DNA from 2 places in the Pseudoduganella sp. R-43 genome. Region 1 is predicted to be linked to the other one. Evidence: riboswitches for the same ligand, from Rfam matches in the RefSeq annotation. Region 1 holds a riboswitch; the other holds the start of a gene.

Region 1 (3,400 bases):
CTTGAACAGCCAGTTCGCATAGGCGTCGGCGTTGATCGATTCAGGCGCGCCGACTACGGCGTCGTTCACGGCAACCACTTCGCCCGAGACCGGCGCGTAGATGTCGGAAGCGGCTTTCACCGATTCCACCACGGCAGCGTCGTCGCCGGCGGTGAACGATGCGCCGACTTTTGGCAGCTCGACGAACACGATGTCGCCCAGGGCGTCTTGCGCGAATTCGGTGATGCCGACGGTCACGGTGCCGTCCGTTTCAGCGCGTACCCACTCGTGGGACTCGGTGTACTTCAGGTCTGCTGGAATGTTGCTCATGTTGGCTCCAAGGCTAAGGTTATTGTTTGGTTTTGCGGGTCTGGCTTAAGCAACCAGGATTTTACCGTTACGGACGAAAGGCAGCTTCACGACGGTGGCGGCCAGCTTCTTGTCGCGGATTTCCACGTGCACGGTGTCGCCCACGTTCACGCCCATCGGCACGCGCGCCAGCGCGATGGCCTGCTGCATGGTAGGGGAGAAGGTGCCGGAGGTGATTTCGCCAGTGTCGCCGTTGGGGGCGATGACTTTCTGGTGGGCGCGCAGCACGCCGCCTTTTTCGCGCAGGATCAGGCCGACGAACTGGGCGTTCTGGCCTTTCGCTTGCAGGGCCGCCTTGCCGATGAAGTCGCGCTCGGAGACCAGGTCGATGGTCCATGCCAGGCCGGCGTCCAGCGGGTTCACGGTTTCGTCCATGTCCTGGCCGTACAGGTTCATGCCGGCTTCCAGGCGCAGGGTGTCGCGCGCGCCCAGGCCGGCCGGCTTGACGCCTGCCGCGTTCAGTGCATTCCACAGGTTTTCAGCTTGTTCCGCGGCGACACCGATTTCGAAGCCATCTTCACCGGTGTAGCCGGTGCGGGCCACCATGGCTTCGCCAAAGGCGGTGCCTGGCACCAGCGCCACGTTGAATGGCTTCATTTCAGCGGTGGCTTCCTTGGCTTGCGGGATCACTTCCCACACTTTTGCGCGGGCGTTCGGGCCTTGCACGGCGATCAGGGCCATGGCGTTGGCGCCGTCGCGGCGTTGGGTGATGGTCAGGCCGGCATTGGTGGCTTCGTTCTGCTTGTTCATCCACGCGATGTCTTTTTCCGCGGTACCGGCGTTGACCACCAGGCGGAACCACTCTTCGTTGATGAAGTAGATGATCAGGTCGTCGATGACGGTGCCTTCCGGGGTCAGCATGCAGGAGTACAGGGCCTTGCCCGATACCTGCAGCTTGTCGACGTTGTTGGCGACCAGGCCGCGCAGGAAGGAACGCACGTTGGCGCCCTTGATGTCAACCACGCACATATGGGCCACGTCGAACATGCCGACGTCGGTGCGCACGGCATGGTGCTCTTCGATCTGGGAGCCGTAGTTGACCGGCATGTCCCAGCCGCCGAAGTCGACCATGCGGGCGCCGAGGGCACGATGAGCGTTGTTGAGTGGGGTTGCTTTGAGCGTCATTGATACCTCGGGGCAGAGAATAGGGGTTAATAAACGTAAACATGAATACGCCTACCCCTCTGTCCTTGGTACCTGAGAGATAACGGGAAGGTAATCCCGCACGCCCCTTCGGTGGGCCCTGCGCCATGGCGGACCGCTCTCCAGAGTTTTAGCCCATGGGGCCCTTGTTCGGTCCTTTTGCCTGAGAGTTTCTGGGTAATGCCCCTTCGGCGCCAGCGGCAGCTGGTCTCTCCCGATCAAGACTTGCGACTATATGACAGGAGGGCAATAAAGTCAATCTTGCGGCCCCGGGGAACTTGCCGCTGGGCCGTTGGTCCAATGGTCATGAAAACGCCAAACGACGACTATGACAATCCCTGGAAAGCCGCGGTTGAACGCTATTACAGGGAATTTCTTGCCATCTTCTGCCCCTGGCTGGAGGCGGCAATCGATTGGGCCGTGAACCCGCAGTTTCACGACCAGGAATTGGGCAAAGTAAGCCGTGACGCAAGGCCAGGGCTGGCGCCCGAATTCCTTCGTTTGTGAGGCTTGGGGAACGCGTCAGTCGATTGAATTTACAACAATCAAATTGCTCGACTTCGATCCGCCGCCGAAAGAATGTACTTGCCTGAGCCGCAGAAAGCTCGCTATGAGGCGGCGTTAGGTGAGCTGGAAAGGCGGTTGAATATGCCGTACGTTAATTCCATGGTGAGGGACGCTGTCGAGCGTGGTGAGGCGCAAGGACGGGTGCGAGGACTGGAGCAAGGTTTGGAGCAAGGTTTGGAGCAAGGGCAATTGATGGGGCGACGGCAAATGTTGCTGGAGTTGCTGGAGCAGCGCTTCGGGCTACTGTCGAGCCCTTTGCGGGAGCGGATCAAGGCGGTAGTTGAGCCCGAGTTGTCACGCTGCTCGGCGAAGCTGCTGGTGGCGCGATGCCTGGAGGATGTGCTGGCTAATGACTGAGGAGGGCACGCCTGGATGGCGGTCTGCGCTAGAATGACCGGACATCCATTTACAGAGTGGAGCGACCATGAGCGAAGAAAAGCAAAAACGCGATACCGAGGCCTGGTTCACCCTGTCCGGCGACGTGAACAGCGATATGGTGCACCGCATGTTCGATGCGGTGGCGGACATGACAGAGGATGGGATCGAAACCGCCCACATCCTGATCCAGTCCAACGGCGGCTACGTGAGCGACGGCTTGTGCCTGCACAATTACCTGCGCAACTTGCCGATCAAGATCGTCACGTATAACGGCGGAGCGGTGGCTTCCATTGCCGTCATCCTGTTCCTGTCCGGCGACGAACGCTTTGCCAGCGAAACCGCGCGTTTCATGGTGCACAAGTCGCATGCAAGTGCGCCGCACGGAGCGCGGCCAGATGCGCTGCGCATCATTGTGGAAGGCTTGCAGGCGGACGACGCCCGCACCGAATCGATCTTGCGCAAACATGTCCGTCTGACCGACGAACATTGGAATATCCACGCCTATTCAGACCTGCACCTGACTGCCCAGGAAGCTGCCAAGGTCGGTCTCGTCAACGACGTGGCCGACTTCAAGCCGCCCAAGGGCAAGCGCGTAACGAACATCTGAAGCGCAATATCTGAAACGACAGGGCCTGGAAGCGAACTCCCAGGCCCCCTATGCCGCGCCCGTCATCTAGCGATTGCCGCTACGGCTGGCAGGTGTCTTCTTGTCCGTCTTGCTCTGACGGCCGGTATCGGACTGCTGGCTGGCCGGCTGGGCTCCCGAACGGGAACCCTGGTCGGCGCTTTGGCGTGTGCCCGAGCTCGAACTCTGCTTGCTGGATTTTTGCCTGGATTTCATGACAGTTCCTTTCTGAAGGATCGGAACTTCATCATGCTTTCTGCAATAGTAAAGGTGAATCGGAATACAACTGACCGGCGTGTAGGACATGACCTTGCACCATTGTGGTGCAAACCCAACCGT
Region 2 (3,400 bases), 1.7 Mb from region 1:
CAACGCCCGGCATGCCGCCGGGCGTCAGGATCCACTGCCACACCAGCCCCGTCGCGACAAATGACATCGCATACGGGTACAGGAACAGGGTGCGCAGTGCACCCTCGCCGGCAACCTGCCGATCGATCGCGGCAGCCAGCAGAAAGCCGATCACCATGCAGGCCAGCACGAACAGCACGCCAAACAACGCCAGGTTGTGCAGCGACAGCAGCCAGCGCTCATTGTCGAACAGGCGCTCATACTGCGCCATGCCAACCAGCTTGCTGGTCGCGATGCTGCGCGAACTGGTGAGGGATACGTAGAACGTCCAGGCGAAGGAGCCGAGGTAGCCCACGCATACCGTCAGCAACATCGGCAACAGCGCCGCATAAGACATGGCTCGACGCACCGCTCAGTTCCTCAGCGCCGCAGCAAGCGCCTTCTGCGCCTTGTCAACCGTCATCGATGTGTTCCAGTACGCGGTCAGCGCGTCCTGGACTGCACCGTTCTGGTCGGGAGTCAGGTAGATTTCGGGCGCCCCGACCTGTCGATTGCGGTCGCGCATGATGGCGGCGCCCGCGCGGGCGCAGGCGTCGAGCTGGCTGGTATCGGCATCCACACGCGGAGGCACCGAGCCTTTGAGTTTGTTGAAGCTCACCTGTGTCGCAGGCGCCAGCAGCACTTTGGTCATCAGCTTCTGTGCCTGCTGCACTACCGCCTGCTCCGAACGAGGAAAGACGAAAGCGTCGCCCTGGATCAGGTACGGCGAATTCGCGCCAAGGCCCGCGATGCAGCCGTAATCGACGCCGGGCGCCATTTTTGCATTGCTGAATTCGCCCTTGGCCCAATCCCCCATGATCTGCATGCCCGCCTTGCCGCTAACCAGCATTGCGGTCGCGTCATTCCAGTTGCGGCCCGGTGACGCGGGATCGACATAGGATTGCAGGCGCTTGAAGGCCAGCAGCACTTTGCGCACCGGTTCGGAATTGATCGCACGCTGGTCGCGATCGCGCATCACTTGCAGGTAGAGCTGGCGCCCTCCCATGTTTGCCAGCAGCGATGCGAACAGAATGTGCTCCTGCCACGCCTGCCCGCCATGCGCCAGCGGCACCAGGCCCGCGGCCTTGAGTCTATCCAGCGCGGCAAAAAGTTCGTCGACGGTTGCAGGTTCTTTTGCGATGCCGGCCTTTTTGAAGGCGGCCCTGGAATACCAGATCCAGGTCTGCATGTGGATGTTCATCGGCATCGCGTAGTAATGGCCATCGATGCGGATGGTGTTGACGATCGGTTCCGGCAGCGTGGATTCCCAGCGCTCCTGGCGTGCGACATCATCCAGTTGCACCAGCATGTCCTGGTCCACTATATCGAGGAACTGCTTGGAAATATTGAACTGCGCTGCAGCAGGCGCCTTGCCGCCAACCATGCGATTGAGGGTCACCGCGCGAGCCTGCTCGCCACCGGCAATCGCCGTATCGATCCATGTGCCGCCGGCGGCACGATAGGCACTTGCGAGCTGCTTGACGGCAGCGGATTCACCGCCTGACGTCCACCAATGGATCACTTCTGCGCTTGGCCCGGCAGCCTGCGCGGAGGTGGCGCCGAACGCCATTGCACAAGCAAATAACTGCTTAAACATCCCGTCTCCTCTGTGTGCCGCTTATTTTTGGAAACGTTACCAATTTCCCAGGCGAGTGTCAATAGAATAACAGGAAAGTCCTTCTTGGCGAAAACGCAACGTGTATCGGAAAACGATTGAAATCGAATAAATCCCTGGGATATCCTGATTTCGCTGCCGGAGCATTCCGGTCGCGCGATCGGGAGAGTTTGTCCCACCCATGGACAACGCCGAAGGAGCAAGCCGCCCCCGGAATCTCTCAGGCCAAAGGACCGGTCGCGTGTTTTCACAACTCTGAAGAGCCGCCGGCAAGGGTAAGCGCCGGCGCACCGAAGGAGCAAGCAGGCCGCCAACGCCTGTGAAACTCTCAGGTCCAGCACAGAGGGGGCAATCACCTCGCACCTCAAGAACATCTGATCAACCTTCAGAGGAGTAGTCACATGCATACGCATCGACTCTGGCTGCGCATTGCCTGCGCAGCGATGTTGGCCGCCCCGTTCCTGGCAAAAGCAGACAACGGCGCGGCATTGCAGGCCGCCAAACGCGGACTCGTACAATTCGCCGAGCACCAGCAGGCGATTCGCCCCGGCAGCGCACCGGTCGACTTCCCGCTCGATATCACGGACGTGGGCGACTTGAAGCAAGCCACGGTCGGCCACGGTTTCGAGGTCTACACCGTCGACCCGAAAGACCTGCTGGCGCGCGGCGACCTGGCATCCCTAGCCAAGCCTACCGGCGAATGGCGCTTCGTCATTTCCCTGCACGGGAAGCCCATCGGACTGGCGACTGTCCAGCGTGTGAACGGCCGTTATGAAACCGTCGCCTATGGCGCCTCCATCCTCGCAAAAGACGTGGATGCTGCGATGGCGGTTCACGGCAACAGCGCGCGTTCCAACCTGCGCTTCATCCGCATCTACCAGGCCCGCGCCGACCTGCTGGAAGTGGACCACGCCAAGTTCGCGCCGCTGCACTCGGCTCGCGAATCGCTGCTGCTTCAGAAGAACGGCAACCAGCTGGTCGACGGCACGGAATTGCTGGAGCCATTGCGCGCCGCCGTCAAAGCCAACATTGAAGCATTTCGCTAAGGAGGACCGACTATGAAAATCGCAAAAATCGTGGCCGGTGCAGCGCTGGTGCTTGCCCTGCCCTCAGCCTTCGCGCAATGGCGTACCTTGAACGTCCCGCTGGTGACGCAGGAACACAGCCAGTGGTGCTGGGCAGGCTCCAGCAAAGCGGTCCTGAACTACTACAGCCGCACACCCAGCCAATGCCAGATCGTGAACTGGGCTTACGGCATCAACTACGCCTGCGGCAACAGCACCTTCAACTGGAACAGCTACGCCAACCGGCCGAACAATATGTACGGCACGTCCGGCAGCGTGCAGAACATCCTGTACAACTGGGGCGTGCCAAACACGGCGATCAACAACTACCTGTCGTGGAATTCGGTGGTGAATGAGATCAATGGCAACCGCCCCTTCGTGATCCGCTACGGCTGGACCAATGGCGGGGGGCATATCATGGTGGGACGCGGTTACGAAACCTACAACGGAACCAACTACATCTACATCATGAACCCGTGGCCAGGCGAAGGACAGACCTACCGCACCTTTGCATCGGCAGTCAGCGCCTATGACCACAATTGGACGCACACGCAACGCATGAACGTCAGCCCTTAAACTAAAAAGCCCGCCAGCAAACGCCTGGCGGGCTTTTCATGTCAGTTGCTGCCGCCCAGTTGTTCCAGCTTGGCGGCCCACTTCTTCGACTCGTCGACGTTACGGGCTGTGCCGACGCCATTCTCGA

The links. A riboswitch is a leader RNA that binds a small molecule or an ion and turns the genes downstream of it on or off. The one in region 1 is predicted to bind glycine.
Region 2: linked by a shared signal. The riboswitch ahead of ACN9M3_RS10955 (hypothetical protein) and the one ahead of gcvT (glycine cleavage system aminomethyltransferase GcvT) in region 1 are both predicted to bind glycine.

The regions. Positions count from the first base shown of each region.
Region 1 covers NZ_CP183988.1:4,090,617-4,094,016, reverse strand. Annotated here, with positions in the region: gene gcvH (glycine cleavage system protein GcvH) at 1-309, opposite strand, end outside; gene gcvT (glycine cleavage system aminomethyltransferase GcvT) at 355-1,473, opposite strand; glycine riboswitch at 1,523-1,627, opposite strand; glycine riboswitch at 1,633-1,718, opposite strand; gene ACN9M3_RS18470 (hypothetical protein) at 1,798-1,998, shown strand; gene ACN9M3_RS18465 (hypothetical protein) at 2,071-2,415, shown strand; gene ACN9M3_RS18460 (ATP-dependent Clp protease proteolytic subunit) at 2,483-3,043, shown strand; gene ACN9M3_RS18455 (hypothetical protein) at 3,110-3,277, opposite strand.
Region 2 covers NZ_CP183988.1:2,402,503-2,405,902, reverse strand. Annotated here, with positions in the region: gene ACN9M3_RS10965 (carbohydrate ABC transporter permease) at 1-376, opposite strand, end outside; gene ACN9M3_RS10960 (ABC transporter substrate-binding protein) at 392-1,615, opposite strand; glycine riboswitch at 1,785-1,879, shown strand; gene ACN9M3_RS10955 (hypothetical protein) at 2,035-2,679, shown strand; gene ACN9M3_RS10950 (C39 family peptidase) at 2,692-3,273, shown strand; gene ACN9M3_RS10945 (tetratricopeptide repeat protein) at 3,315-3,400, opposite strand, start outside.